DNA from 4 places in the Streptomyces sp. NPDC001890 genome. Region 3 is predicted to be linked to each of the others. Evidence: riboswitches for the same ligand, from Rfam matches in the RefSeq annotation. Region 3 holds a riboswitch; each other region holds the start of a gene.
What was found. A riboswitch is a leader RNA that binds a small molecule or an ion and turns the genes downstream of it on or off. The one in region 3 is predicted to bind cyclic di-AMP.
Positions count from the first base shown of each region.

Region 1: another riboswitch for cyclic di-AMP. It lies ahead of ACFYY1_RS14955 (transglycosylase family protein); the one in region 3 lies ahead of ACFYY1_RS18275 (C40 family peptidase).
Region 2: another riboswitch for cyclic di-AMP. It lies ahead of ACFYY1_RS36655 (M23 family metallopeptidase); the one in region 3 lies ahead of ACFYY1_RS18275 (C40 family peptidase).
Region 4: another riboswitch for cyclic di-AMP. It lies ahead of ACFYY1_RS24480 (M23 family metallopeptidase); the one in region 3 lies ahead of ACFYY1_RS18275 (C40 family peptidase).

Region 1 covers NZ_JBIATE010000004.1:87,886-91,241, forward strand. Annotated here, with positions in the region: gene eno (phosphopyruvate hydratase) at 1-755, opposite strand, end outside; gene ACFYY1_RS14955 (transglycosylase family protein) at 1,045-1,812, opposite strand; cyclic di-AMP (ydaO/yuaA leader) riboswitch at 1,816-1,987, opposite strand; gene ACFYY1_RS14960 (transglycosylase family protein) at 2,288-3,235, opposite strand; gene ACFYY1_RS14965 (cytochrome P450) at 3,341-3,356, opposite strand, start outside.
Region 2 covers NZ_JBIATE010000028.1:55,506-58,861, forward strand. Annotated here, with positions in the region: gene ACFYY1_RS36650 (PP2C family protein-serine/threonine phosphatase) at 1-939, shown strand, start outside; cyclic di-AMP (ydaO/yuaA leader) riboswitch at 1,251-1,403, shown strand; gene ACFYY1_RS36655 (M23 family metallopeptidase) at 1,415-2,497, shown strand; gene ACFYY1_RS36660 (aldo/keto reductase) at 2,612-3,356, shown strand, end outside.
Region 3 covers NZ_JBIATE010000006.1:8,515-11,870, forward strand. Annotated here, with positions in the region: gene ACFYY1_RS18265 (LysR family transcriptional regulator) at 1-707, opposite strand, end outside; gene ACFYY1_RS18270 (LysE family translocator) at 780-1,412, shown strand; gene ACFYY1_RS18275 (C40 family peptidase) at 1,460-1,933, opposite strand; cyclic di-AMP (ydaO/yuaA leader) riboswitch at 1,937-2,109, opposite strand; gene ACFYY1_RS18280 (hypothetical protein) at 2,511-2,819, opposite strand; gene ACFYY1_RS18285 (ATP-dependent Clp protease proteolytic subunit) at 2,827-3,356, opposite strand, start outside.
Region 4 covers NZ_JBIATE010000010.1:215,017-218,372, reverse strand. Annotated here, with positions in the region: gene ACFYY1_RS24485 (M16 family metallopeptidase) at 1-875, shown strand, start outside; cyclic di-AMP (ydaO/yuaA leader) riboswitch at 1,149-1,314, shown strand; gene ACFYY1_RS24480 (M23 family metallopeptidase) at 1,328-2,143, shown strand; gene ACFYY1_RS24475 (GntR family transcriptional regulator) at 2,369-3,064, shown strand.

The DNA.
Region 1 (3,356 bases), on a different contig from region 3:
CCGTCCTTGTAGAACTCGGACGCGGCGACGTCGAGCGCGAGCGCGATGTCCTTGCCCGGTGCGTAGCCGGCTTCCTTGATGGCCTCGATGATGAGGTCGAGGGCGGCGCGGTTCGACTCCAGGTTCGGCGCGAAGCCGCCCTCGTCGCCGAGACCGGTCGACAGGCCCTTGGTCTTCAGGACCTTCTTCAGCGTGTGGTAGACCTCGGCACCCCAGCGCAGCGCCTCGGAGAAGGACTCCGCGCCGATCGGCGCGATCATGAACTCCTGGATGTCCACGTTGGAGTCGGCGTGCGAACCGCCGTTGAGGATGTTCATCATCGGAACGGGCAGCAGGTGCGCGTTCGGGCCGCCGAGGTAGCGGAAGAGCGGCAGGTCCGAGGCCTCGGACGCGGCGTGGGCGACGGCCAGCGAGACGCCGAGGATGGCGTTGGCGCCGAGCGAGCCCTTGTTCTCGGTGGCGTCCAGGTCGAACATCGCCTGGTCGATCAGGCGCTGCTCGGTGGCGTCGTAGCCGACGAGCTCCGGGCCGATCTGCTCGATCACGGCGAGGACGGCCTTCTCGACGCCCTTGCCCTGGTAGCGGTTGGGGTCACCGTCGCGAAGCTCAATGGCCTCGAACGCACCGGTGGAGGCGCCGGACGGAACGGCAGCACGGCCCGTGCTGCCGTCGTCGAGGCCGACCTCTACCTCGACCGTGGGGTTTCCGCGGGAGTCGAGGATTTCCCGGGCTACGACGACGTCGATGGACGGCACGAGGCATCTCCTTCTGGGATATGACGCTGGTTGTGCAGGGTCGCTTTGGCCTTGCGCCAAGAGCCTAACCGGCCCGGCCCGGTCAGTCGGCCGACCGCCCGGCCCCTGGGACGAAAAAGGACCCGAGAGCACAGATTCCCGGACAAACAGTCAGATATTTACTGGTCAGTAACTACAACAGTTGAACGGTCCGGCGCTCTCCCGTGCACGAACGGCAGCACCCCGGCCGGGCGCATACGGGGGAATGCGCGCCGGGCCGGGGTGGTACTCGGGGAGGAGCGAGCCGCGACTACTTCGTCAGGTGAAGCTGCTGACCCGGGTAGATCAGGTCGGCGTTCTTGACGATGTCCTTGTTCAGCTCGAACAGCTTCTGCCAGCCGCCCTTGACCTTGTGGTCGGCGGCGATCTTGCTCAGCGAGTCGCCGGAGACGACCTTGTACTCGCCGTCGCCCTTCTTGACCTTCTCGCCGGTCGGCGTGGTGACGGTCTTCTTCGACTCGGCCTGCGGGGCGGTGGTGCGGTCCGAGCGGGAGGCGGCGGGGGCCTCGGTGCGCTCGGCCGGCTTCGGCGCGGCCTGCTGCTTCGGGGCGGCCGGGGCGCTCTGCTGCTCGGAGGCGCCGGAGCTCGCGGTGGAGTTGGAGGAGGAGTTCGAGGAGCCGGTGTCGACGCCCGGGTCGACGCCGTCGTTGGTCAGGTTGCCGGCACCGGCACAGCCCCAGGCACCGGGGCCCTGCATGTCGAGGAGCCGCTCGGCGGTGGCGATCTGCTGGGCCTTGGTGGCCAGGTCGGCGCGGGGAGCGTACTGCGTACCGCCGGCGGCGGCCCAGCTGGACTGCGAGAACTGCAGACCGCCGTAGTAGCCGTTGCCGGTGTTGATGGACCAGTTGCCACCGGACTCGCACTGGGCGACGGCGTCCCAGGTGGCGACGGAGGCGGCGGAGGCGCCGGTCGCGCCCATCAGGGGCACGGCGACTGCGGCACCGGCGACACCGGCGAGCGTGGCGATGCGGACGGCCTTGGACGGGCGGCGGTGCTTGCCCTTGCTGGAAAGCAGCATGGAACTTCTCCTCACCGACGCCTACGAGGTGAGCTGTCGGGTTCGGGCCAAGTGAGTTGCCCGGTCGCACGTCCTAGCACGCGACTTCACCCCAAGCCGGTCCTGATGCGTCTTTCGACGATCGGGCCCGGCGCTTACCTGGGTCCCCCGCTCCTGCCTACGGCGCTTTACGCGTCTGTTCCCTTCGACCGACGGCAGGATTCGGCGTGACGGTCGACGGGGCCCGCGGTGCGAGCGGTTCCGACCGTAAACATACGCAACCCCCACTTTCAAAGATGGACACATCGGACAATCAGCCCTTACTTGCATCTGAAGAACTGTTGTTTCCGCAGGTGGGGCACGATGCGGAAGGGGTCCCCGGACGCGACACGCCAGTTGACGCAAAGAGACCCATGTCTCACTTACGCATAAGCGGACATAGGTCCCTGAACTAGCCCAGTTTTAGGGGCGCTTTTAGTCGATTATCAGACTTCCCTCACTTGGCCTTCACATCGAGATCGAGGCTCTGGCCAGCGAGGATGAGGTCCGGGTCGGCGCCGACGGCGGCCTTGTTGGCCTCGTAGAGCGCGGGCCAGCCGCCGGGAACCTTCTGTGCGTCAGCAATCGACCAGAGGTTGTCGCCGGCGCGGACGGTGTACGTGCCGTCGGCGGCCGGGTCGGGCGTGTCGCGCGCGTCCTTGCCGCCGCGCGAGGCGTGACGGCCCGACTCGCGGCCGTCGGCGTCCGCGGTGCCGCCCTTCTCGGCGGCCGGCGCGCCGCGGTGCTTGCCGCCCTGGCCGCCGGCCGCGTCGGGCGAGGCGGGCGCCTCGGGGGACGGGGTGGTCGAGGCCGAGGGCTTCGGGGACGACTTGGTCTTCCCCGACGGCTTGCCGGACCCCTCCGAGCCGTCCGCGCCGTCGACGGCGTCCGAGCCGTCCGTACCGTCCGAGGCACTCCCGGACGGCGTGGCGTCGCCGGACGGGTCCGCCGACGCGTCGTCAGCCGGCTTCCCGTTCCCGGCCGGGTCCTCGGCGGGCACCGAGCCCGGGTCCACCCCCGGCAGCGTCCCGTCCACGGCCAGGCCGGAGATGACCGCGCAGCTGGGCCAGGCGCGCGGGCCCCGGTCGTCCAGCACCTTCTCGGCCACCTCTATCTGCTGCGCGCGGCTGGCGAGGTCGGCGCGCTCCGCGTACGACTCACCGCCGTACGCCTTCCAGGTCTCCTGCGAGAACTGGAGGCCGCCGTAGTAGCCGTTCTGGAAGTCGGCGCTCCATGCGCCGCCGCTCTCGCACTCGGCCACCCGGTCCCAGGTCGTGGCGTCGGCCGCGTGGGCACCGGACGCGCCGAGCAGCGGGATGGCGATGGCCGATCCGGTCACGCCCGCGGCGACGACGATGGCGGGTGCCTGACGGGGGCGACGGTGTTTGCCGTTCGCGGAGCCCATGGGGTTGCCTTCCGGGTAGCTGACGTGTGACTGGTGAGTCGAACGGTGAACCTAGCCGGGTTCGAACGGGAGTCACAAGTCGATGCAGCACAGATCACGTGAAAGTCACAGAGTTGACGGT
Region 2 (3,356 bases), on a different contig from region 3:
CTCGCCGTCATCGCGCTGCGGCTGTACACCAGCTCGTTGCCGGAAGCCGTGCCGTTGATCGAGCTGCTCACCCTGGCCACCGTTTCGATCCTCGCGGTGGTGATCAACGGGGTCGTGCGGCGCGGCAACGAGCAGCTGGCCTCCGCGCGGTACATCGCGGAGACGGCGATGCGCGCGGTGCTGCCGAAGCCGTCCGACCGGATCGGCGGACTGCATGTCGCGGCGCGGTACGAGGCGGCTCAGGCGGACGAGTTCGTCGGCGGTGACCTGTTCGCCGTGGCGGACACCCCGCACGGGGTGCGGCTGGTGGTCGGTGACGTACGGGGGAAGGGGCTCGACGCCGTCGAGACGGTGGCGGTGGTCATCGGGGCGTTCCGCGAGGCGGCCGAGCAGGAATCCTCGTTGGAGGGGGTGGCGGGGCGGCTGGAGCGGGCGCTGGCGCGGGAGGAGGCGCGGCGGGGCGGGCTCGATGTGCTGGAGGGCTTCATCACCGCCGTGCTGGCCGAGATCCCGTACGGGCTGTCCCGGGTGCGGATCGTCAACCGGGGGCACCCCGAGCCGATCCTGCTGCATTCGGACGGGGCGCTGGAGGTGCTGAAGCCCTCCGTGCCCGCGCTGCCGATCGGGATGGGGCTGGGGGTGTGGCCGGAGTGCACGGACGAGTGGGAGCTGCCGGCCGGGACGACTCTGCTCCTCTACACGGACGGCCTCTCGGAGGCGCGGGACGCCGAGGGGGTCTTCTACGATCCGGCGGCCCGGCTGCGCGGGCGGATCTTCCCGGGGCCCGAGGAGCTGCTGTCCGCCCTGACCGATGACGTGCGGCTGCACACGGGCGGCGAGACGACCGACGACATGGCGTTGCTCGCGGTCGCACGCCCGGCCGAGGGGCAGCCGGACCGGCGGAGGACCGTGCGGATCGTCGGTGCCGAGGAGACGTGAGGGGTGGGCGGAGGAATGAGGGGGTGCGGGAAACGTGAGGAGACGTGAGGTGTGGGCGGGGGTGGTGGTGTGATGGGGTGATGCCACCGTGCGTAACTGAAAGGCACCGCTCCGCATAACGTTTGACGCAACGTCAGAAACGGGGTAGTGGCTGAGGGTCGGTCAACTCGTCCGATTCCGCCCGCTTGTGCCCCGTAAAGTCCAGGCCAAAGAAGTGAACGATCAGTGGGAACGGCTTGGAATACGGCCCCGGTGTCTATTAACGTTCGATAACGCAGCGCGGTCGTCCCAGCCGTCATCAGTGGCGGCGCCGTGCGCGAGCGCCGAATTCCGCAAGGGAACCGGGGAACCACCTACATGGGGTGAATCGGACACCTGTGTCTCGTGAGAGGCAGAGGGGCCCGTAGGAGACCTTCCTGCTCCGAACCCGTCAGCTAACCCGGTAGGCGAGAAGGAAGGAAAGGAGTGCGCCCCCGTGGCGTCCAACAAGCCTGCCCCCGAGGCCCCGTCCCGGTTCGATCACGACTACGGCACCGGGCCCGAAGGCAACTTCACCGGTGGGTTCACCAGTGAGCCCGACCGTGGCTGGGACGAGTGGAACCCCACCGAGGAGTCCGTCCGCCCGGTGCGCGGCAAGCACCGCGTCGCCAAGCAGCGCAACGGGCTCGCCCGCAGTTCCACGGTGCTGGGTGTCGGCGTCATAGCGGCGGTCGGTGCGGGTGGCATGGCCTCCGCGCAGAGCAAGCCGCCGGTCTCCATCTCCATGCCCGACGCCATCACGGACAACCTCCCCGACGCCAAGTCCCTTCCCGGCGTGGGCGCCCTGTTCTCCGGCGAGTCCGAGACGGACAAGTCCGAGGTCGCGGCCGCCGCCGCCCCGCTCACCACCGCCGGCATCACCACCGCCGAGGCGGAGCAGGGCACGACGGACGCGGGTGAGGCGCTCCGCGCCCGCATCCTCCAGCAGGCCGAGCAGCAGCAGGACGCCGCCGACGCCGAGGCCAAGGCGGCCGAGGAGAAGAGGGCCGCGGAGAAGGCGGCCGCCGAGGCCCAGAAGCAGCAGGACGAGGCCCAGGCCAAGGCCGCCGCCGAGAAGAAGAAGGCGGAGGAGGAGGCCAGGAAGAAGGCGGAGGCCGCCCGGCTCGCCAAGCTCGCCGCCAGCTACGCCATCCCGACCTTCTCGTACACGATCACCTCGACCTACGGCCAGGCCGGTTCGATGTGGTCCTCCGGCTACCACACCGGCCTCGACTTCGCCGCCCCGACCGGCACCCCGATCAAGGCCGTCCACGGCGGCACGATCAAGTCGGCGGGCCTGGCCGGCTCGTACGGCTACCGCACCGTGCTGGAGCTGGAGGACGGTACGGAGATCTGGTACTGCCACCAGTCCTCGATCGGCGTCAGCGTCGGCCAGAAGGTCACCACCGGTGACACCATCGGCCGGGTCGGCGCGACCGGCAACGTGACGGGCCCCCACCTCCACCTGGAGGTCCACACCGCCGACGGCACGGGCATCGACCCGATGGCCTGGCTCCGCAGCAAGGGCCTCAACCCCTGAGAACCCCGGCAGTCCTGACGCTCACCCCCCGACGTCAGGGCTGCCGGTCTTTTGTGGGCGGCCTGCCATGAGTGATTCGGAATAGCGCGCCATCCGGAATCCGTTGATCCACTTATGACTTCTCTTCGTAAGCTGGGCCCTTCCGACCTCCAGGTCTTCCCGCTCGCTCTCGGTGGCAACGTCTTCGGCTGGACCGCCGACGAGGCGCAGTCGTTCGCGGTGCTGGACGCGTACGCCGCGGCCGGCGGCAACTTCATCGACACCGCCGACGGGTACTCCGCCTGGGTCCCGGGCAACGAGGGCGGCGAGTCCGAGACCGTCATCGGCAAGTGGCTGGCCGCGCGCGGCAACCGCTCCGACATCGTCGTCGCCACGAAGGTCAGTACCCACCCCCGGTACCAGGGGCTCGCGCCCGCCAACATCAAGGCCGCGGCCGAGGAATCGCTGCGCCGGCTCGGCACCGAGTACATCGACCTCTATTACACGCACTTCGACGACGAGACCGTGCCGGTCGAGGACATCATCACCGCCCTGGACCAGCTGGTGAAGGAGGGCAAGGTCCGCGAGATCGCCGCCTCCAACATCGGCCCCGCGCGGCTCCAGGCGTCCCTGGACTTCTCGGAGCGCGAGGGGCTGGCCCGTTACGTCGCCCTTCAGCCGCACTACAACCTGGTCTCCCGCGACACGTACGAGGGCGAGCTCCAGGACACGGTGGCCCGCGCCGGGCTCGGCGCTGTGCCGTACTTCGCCCTGGCCTCCGGATTCCTCACCGGCAAGTACCGTCCGGGCACGTCGGTGGAGAGCGCGCGGGCGGAGGGTGCCCGCGCGCACCTGGAGTCGGAGCGCGGGCAGAAGGTCC
Region 3 (3,356 bases):
CACACCAGCGCATAGCCGGGCGACTCACAGACCACGGCGGGTGTCGCCCCGGCCTCGGCCAGCGCCTGCTCGACCCCGCGCCGCGGCGGATGCGTGGGCGCGCTGCTGATCAGCGGCCGACCCGCCAGTTCGGTCACCGGCAGTCTCCCGCTGCCCTCGGACAGCATCTGGCCGACCGCCGTGATCAGCACCAGCTCCTCGACCAGCAGCGGTTCGGCGAAGACCCCGGCGGGCCAGGGCGTCGCGGCGGCCGGCTCGTACACATGGGTCAGCGCCAGATCGACGTCGCCGGCGGCCACCGCCGCCACCCCCTGGGGCGGTTCGTACTCGGTGACCGCCAGCTCCACGTCCGGATGGGCACGCCGGAAGGCGCTCAGCACCGGCGGCAGCAGATGGATGCCCGCCGTGGTGAACGTGCCGACCCGCAGGCGCCCGCCGGACAGTCCGGAGAGGCGGGCCAGCTCATGGCGGGCCTGGTCCATCTCGTCGAGGACGCGCCGGGCGCGTCCGGCCAGCAGTTCGCCCGCGGCCGTGAGCCGGGCACCTCGGTGGTGACGTACCAGCAGTGCGGCGCCCGCCTCCCGCTCCAGCTTGGCGAGCTGCTGGGAGAGGGCCGGCGCGGTGTAGCCCAGACGTGTGGCGGCCCGGGTGATCGATCCGGCCTCCGCGACCGCCACCAGCGCCGCCAGTCGTGTCGGGTCGTACATTAAGCGTTCCTTTTGGCAGACCCAGAAGATTGCAAGTACACGCTAAAGGCTCTGCCGGGTCAGGGTGGACCCATGGACGCACAACTGATCGCCTTCGTCGGGGTCGCCGCGGGAATGGTCGCGCTGCCGGGCGCGGACTTCACCGTCGTCGTACGCAACGCGCTCGCCTCCCGGAGCGCGGGCGTGGCCAGCGCGCTGGGCGTGGCCGGCGGCCTGCTGGTGCACACCGCCCTGGCCGTCGCCGGGCTCGCCGCGGTGCTCGTGGCGGTGCCCGCCCTGCTGCGTACCGTCCAGCTGCTCGGCGGGGTCTACGTCCTGTACCTCGGCATCAGCGCCCTGCGCGCGGCCCGGCGCCGCGCCCCGGGCGGGGACGGTCCCGAGGACCGGCCCGCGGACCGGGGACGCGGGCGCGCGCTGCGGCAGGGCTTCCTGACCAACGCGCTCAATCCCAAGGCGCCGGTGCTCTTCCTCAGCCTGCTGCCGCAGTTCGTCCCCGACGGGCAGCCGCCGCTGCCCAGGACCCTGCTCCTCGCGGCGATCGTCGTCGCGATGGCGCTGGTCTGGTTCCCGGCCGTGGCGCTCCTCGTGGACCGGCTGGGGCGGTGGCTGCGCCGGCCGCGTACCGCGCGCGCCATCGAGGGCGGCAGCGGCGCGGCGCTCACCGCGCTGGGGCTGGTGCTGGTGACCGGGCCGCTGCCGCACTGAGCGGGGGCCGGGTCCGGCGGCCCGGGGCCTGCCGGACGGGCCGCGCCTCAGCGGACCCGGCCGTAGTAGACGCTCTTGGTCCAGATCTTCTCCAGCCGCACCACGGCGCCGGTCCTCGGCGAGTGCCAGATCTTGCCCTTACCGGCGTAGATCCCGACGTGGTAGACGCTGCGGCCGTAGTGGAAGAAGACCAGATCGCCGCGTTTGCGGTGCGAGGCCGAGATGTGCCGGGTCCGGTTGTACTGCTGCTGGGCCGTGCGGGGGAGCTTCTTGCCCGCTTTCTTGAAGGAATAGAGCGTCAGCCCCGAGCAGTCGAAGCGGCTCGGGCCGGTGGCCCCCCACCCGTAGGGCGATCCCTTCTTCGACGCCGCGATCTTGAGTGCCTTCATCGACAGCGTCGCCGCCTGGGCGTCCGTCGCGGCGCCCGGGGCGAACATGGTGCCGCCGACGGCGGCGAGTGTGAGAACCGAGGCCGTACCGGCCCGGACGAGCAGAGACGGGACATGAACCTGCGCAGTCATGCGCAACCCTTCGTCAGCCGCCTGTGAAGGATGACCTGTCGGGTTCGGGCTGGCGAAGTTGCCCGGCCGCGTTCGGCGGCTTCACCCCGAGGGTCGACCGGTGTTCAGGTCGACCCGTTGTGCTCGGGTCCTCCACTCCTGCCGATCCACTTCTGTCGACCAGGCATCCGGACGGCGGCAGGACTCGGCGTCCGCCCGGACCGCCCCGCCGCGGTGGCGGGGGCTTGTCGTCCCAGGGATCTTGACTCACCGACTGCCGGATTTCCGAGCTGAAACAGGGATATGTGAGGCTCCTCACGACTGATCCGTTCGGGTGGACATGAGGATTTTTGACGCTCCGCCAGTGATCCGGAAAGGGTTCGTACCAGGCACGGAAGGCTGGATTCCATTCACTGTCCACGTGCAAAACGCAAGTTGAGTGGTCCCTCGTGAGGGGGACTTCCTACGCCGAACGAGCGAGGAATTTCGGTGGCCCTGTCGGGCGTGTCGGGTACGGGAGTTGGGTGAAGGGCCGCCGGACGGCGAGGCGGGGGCAGTTGGGCGGGGCCCCGCCGTCGGCACGCGGTGCGGCAGTCGGTCAACTGCCCGGAGCCGGGGGTACGGTGACCCGTCCGGCCCGCCGTTCCCCGTCCAGCACGCGCAGCGCCCGGGCGAGCGTGGCGGCGTGGATCCGTGCCTCGCCGCGCTCGTGCATCAACGCGAGGGCGTCCCGCAGCGCCCGTGACCGGGTCACGAGTGCCTGTGCGGCGCGCAGCGCACCGTAGGTGTCACTGCCTCGGGCCGGGTTGATCCGGCCCACCTGGTCGAGGACTTCGAGGTAGTGGTCGATGAACTCCCCCTCGGCGCGGGTCAGCGCGGGCAGCGGTGGGAACTCCGGTGGTCGCATCGGGCGTTCACCTCGCGCCGTGCGGCGGGAGTGAGGAATTCCGGCTCTCCAGGACGTGGTCCACCAGCCCGTACGCCTTGGCGCCCGCCGCGTCGAGGATGAGGTCGCGTTCGGTGTCGGCGGTGATCTGCCCCTCGGTGCGGCCCGTGTGACGGGCCAACAGCGCGGTGAGCATCGCACGGACCCGTCCCAGCTCCTGTGCCTCGATCTCCAGGTCGGACGGCCGGCCCCGCACCGGCTCGGTGAGCTCGGGCTGCCGCACGACGACCCGTGCGCCGGGCAGTGCGTGCCGCCGGCCGGGAGCGCCCGCGGCGAGCAGCGCGGAGGCGCAGGAGCCGGCCTGGCCGAGACAGTAGGTCTCCACCTCGCACGTGAGGTACTGCATCGTGTCGTAGATCGCGGACATGGCCCCGAACGAGCCGCCGGGCGAGTTGATGTAGAGCGATACGGGCCGGTCCGGGGCGTCGTGCTCCAGGTACATGAGTTGCGCGATCAGATCGCTCGCCGCGGCGTCGTCGACCGGGGTGCCGAGGAAGA
Region 4 (3,356 bases), on a different contig from region 3:
GGATGTCGCGCCCGCGCCAGGGCACCGAGGAGACGGTGGAGCGGATCGACTCGGCCGCCGTGCGTGCCTTCTTCGACGCCCACGTCCGGCCGTCCACGGCGACCGCCGTGGTCGTCGGTGACCTCACCGGCATCGACCTGGACGCCCTGCTCGCCGACACCCTCGGCGACTGGTCGGGGGACACCGCGGCCCCGCGCCCCGCCCCGCCGATCACCGCGGACGACACCGGGCGGGTGGTGATCGTCGACCGTCCGGGCGCGGTGCAGACGCAGCTGCTGATCGGCCGGATCGGCGCCGACCGGCACGACAGCGTGTGGCCGGCCCAGGTGCTCGGCACGTACTGCCTGGGCGGCACCCTCACCTCCCGTCTCGACCGGGTGCTGCGCGAGGAGAAGGGCTACACCTACGGCGTACGGGCCTTCGCCCAGGTGTTGCGGTCCTCGGCTCCGGACTCCGCCTCGGGGGCGACCGGCGCCGCGATGCTCGCCATCAGCGGTTCGGTGGACACGGAGTCCACCGAACCGGCGCTCAAGGACCTGTGGACCGTGCTGCGGACCCTGGCGGCCGAGGGGCTGACCGACGAGGAGCGCGAGACGGCCGTGCAGAACCTCGTGGGTGTGGCGCCCCTGAAGTTCGAGACGGCGGCCTCCGTCGCGGGCACCCTCGCCGACCAGGTCGAGCAGCACCTGCCCGACGACTTCCAGGCGCAGCTGTACGCCCGGCTCGCGGAGACCGGCACGGTCGAGGCGACCGCGGCGGTCGTCAACGCCTTCCCGGGTGACCGGCTGGTCACGATCCTCGTCGGCGACGCGGCACGGATCGAGGAGCCCGTCCGGGAGCTGGGCATCGGAGAGGTGTCGGTGGTCACCGGCTGACGAGAGGCCCGGCGGGCGCCGGGCGGGGCCGGTCATCAGCCCCGCCGCACCCCCACCCTCGGCATGTCGATATCGCCAGATATCGGGACAGAAGGAAGGCCCTTGCGAGTGCGATCTCGCCAGGGTCTTCCTTTTTGTCCGTTATGGGGGGAGGTTGCCTGTCTGCCCTGTGGGATGCGCTACAAAACGGCCTGTCCGTTTGGTGAATGAAAGTGACCCCGCTTAGCGTCGGCTCGACTGTCCGTCACTCGTATGCCGCATCCGTGACGTACCGGACAGTCATCGCCGAGTCCCCGTCAGGCGCGAGCCTGGGGAGCCGGGGACCCACGCAGTCCCTGGGGTGAATCGGATGCCTGAGCCCGCACGGGCCGGGGCGTCCGTAGGAGACCTTCCTGCTCCGAACCCGTCAGCTAACCCGGTAGGCGAGAAGGAAGGAAAGGACCAGCCACTCCATGGCGTTCACCCGTGCCACCGGGAAGCACCGTGCCCCGAGCCGACTGACGCGCCGCAGCGCGAAGGCCGTCGGCGTCGCGGCTCTGGCCACCACCGGCGTCATCGGCGGCCTGGCCGCTCCCGCCTTCGCAGCGGACTCCGACGCCCCCTCCGCGAGCGAGACCGGTCTCAGCCAGGTCATCGCCATCGACAAGACCCTCGCCGACCGGATCGACGCCCAGGCCGACGCCCAGCAGCACCAGGCCGACGCCGCGGCGAAGGCGAAGGCCGAGGCCCACCGCAAGGCCGAGGCCGAGAAGAAGGCCGAGGCGAAGGCGAAGGCCAAGGCCAAGGCCGAAGCGAAGCGCGCCGCCGAGGCCCGCGCCGAGAAGGCGCGCGCCGCCCGGTCCGCCGAACGCACCCGCCTGGGCGCCTTCCGGCTTCCGGTCGCCGGTTCGTACGTCAGCACCGGCTACAAGTCCAGCGGCTCGCTCTGGTCCTCCGGCAGCCACTCCGGCATCGACTTCCACGCCGCCTCCGGCAGTTCCGTCGTCGCCGTCGGCGCCGGCACCGTCGTCGAGGCCGGCTGGGGCGGCGCGTACGGCAACAACATCGTGCTCCGGATGACGGACGGCACGTACACGCAGTACGGCCACCTCTCCTCGATCGGCGTCTCCGTCGGCCAGAGCGTCGGCGCGGGCCAGCAGATCGGCCTCTCCGGCTCGACCGGCAACTCGACCGGACCGCACCTCCACTTCGAGGCCCGGACGACCCCGTCGTACGGCTCCGACATGGACCCGGTCGCGTACCTGCGCGCCCACGGCGTCGACGTCTGACCGACGCCCACGCACCACCTCGTCCGAAGGCCCCGGCGGCATGCCGGGGCCTTCGGCATTTCAGCCGCCCGCCCGCGGGGGACGACCGCCCGCCCGGTCACCCCGTGGCCAAAAGATATTCATGAATTTTCGCCCGGCATCGGAAATGCGGCCGCATTGCAATAGAGTCGCACAACAGGCGTCGGCCGGCCGCGATTTGCGGGTGATTGAGGCGGAGGTTCGGACATGCGCATTCCGGCGCATTCGGTATGCACGGCAATCCGTGACGACATCGTCTCCGGTGTCTTCGAACGCGGCAGCCGTCTCACGGAGGAGTTGCTGGCCCGCCGTTACGGGGTCTCCCGCGTCCCGGTGCGCGAGGCGCTGCGCACCCTGGAGTCCGAGGGTTTCGTGGTCACCCGCCGGCACGCGGGCGCCTGCGTCGCCGAGCCCACCGAACGGGAGGCGGCCGACCTCCTGGAGGTCCGCACGCTGCTGGAGCCACTGGGTGCCGCCCGCGCCGCGCAACGCCGCACCGAGGCTCACCTCAAGGTGCTCCGCGGCCTCGTGCGGCTCGGCCAGGACCGGGCCCGGCGCGGCGAGGGCGAGGACCTGCGCGCGCTGGGCGGCTGGTTCCACGAGACGCTGGCGCAGGCCTCCGGCAGCCCCGGCCTGATCGCGCTGCTCACGCAGCTGCGGCACAAGATCGCCTGGATGTACGCGGTCGAGCAGCCCGTCGGCCCGGTGGACTCCTGGGCCGAGCGCGGGGCCATCGTGGACGCGGTGGCGCGCGGCGACGCGGAACGGGCCAGGGCGCTGGCCGCGCACCACGCGGAGCGGGCCGCGGCCACGCACCGGCTGCGACGACGGCCCGCCGCTCCCGGCGCAGACCGGGTGAGGACCACGCAACATTCCGTAAACACCGCAGGCGTCCGGGATTAACAATTACGCCGTATACAAAGAGAAGTCGTCGCGATACAAGGAGAAGTCATCGCGCGGGATGTCGCCGGACCGGGTCGAATTCCGTGCCGCCTGAATTCCGTGTGCCCATGCTCCGCCTGCCCGCATTGCGTTCATCTGAATTCTCGTCGGACGGTCCGCTCCGGAAAGCATTGGACGGTCGACTCCGGAAGGCGCCGGACGGTCCGCGCCGGAAACAAAAGCACCGGACGGTCCGCGCCGGAAAACAGAAAGAGCCGCGACCCCTGGTTCAGGGTGCCGCGGCTCTCTCGCC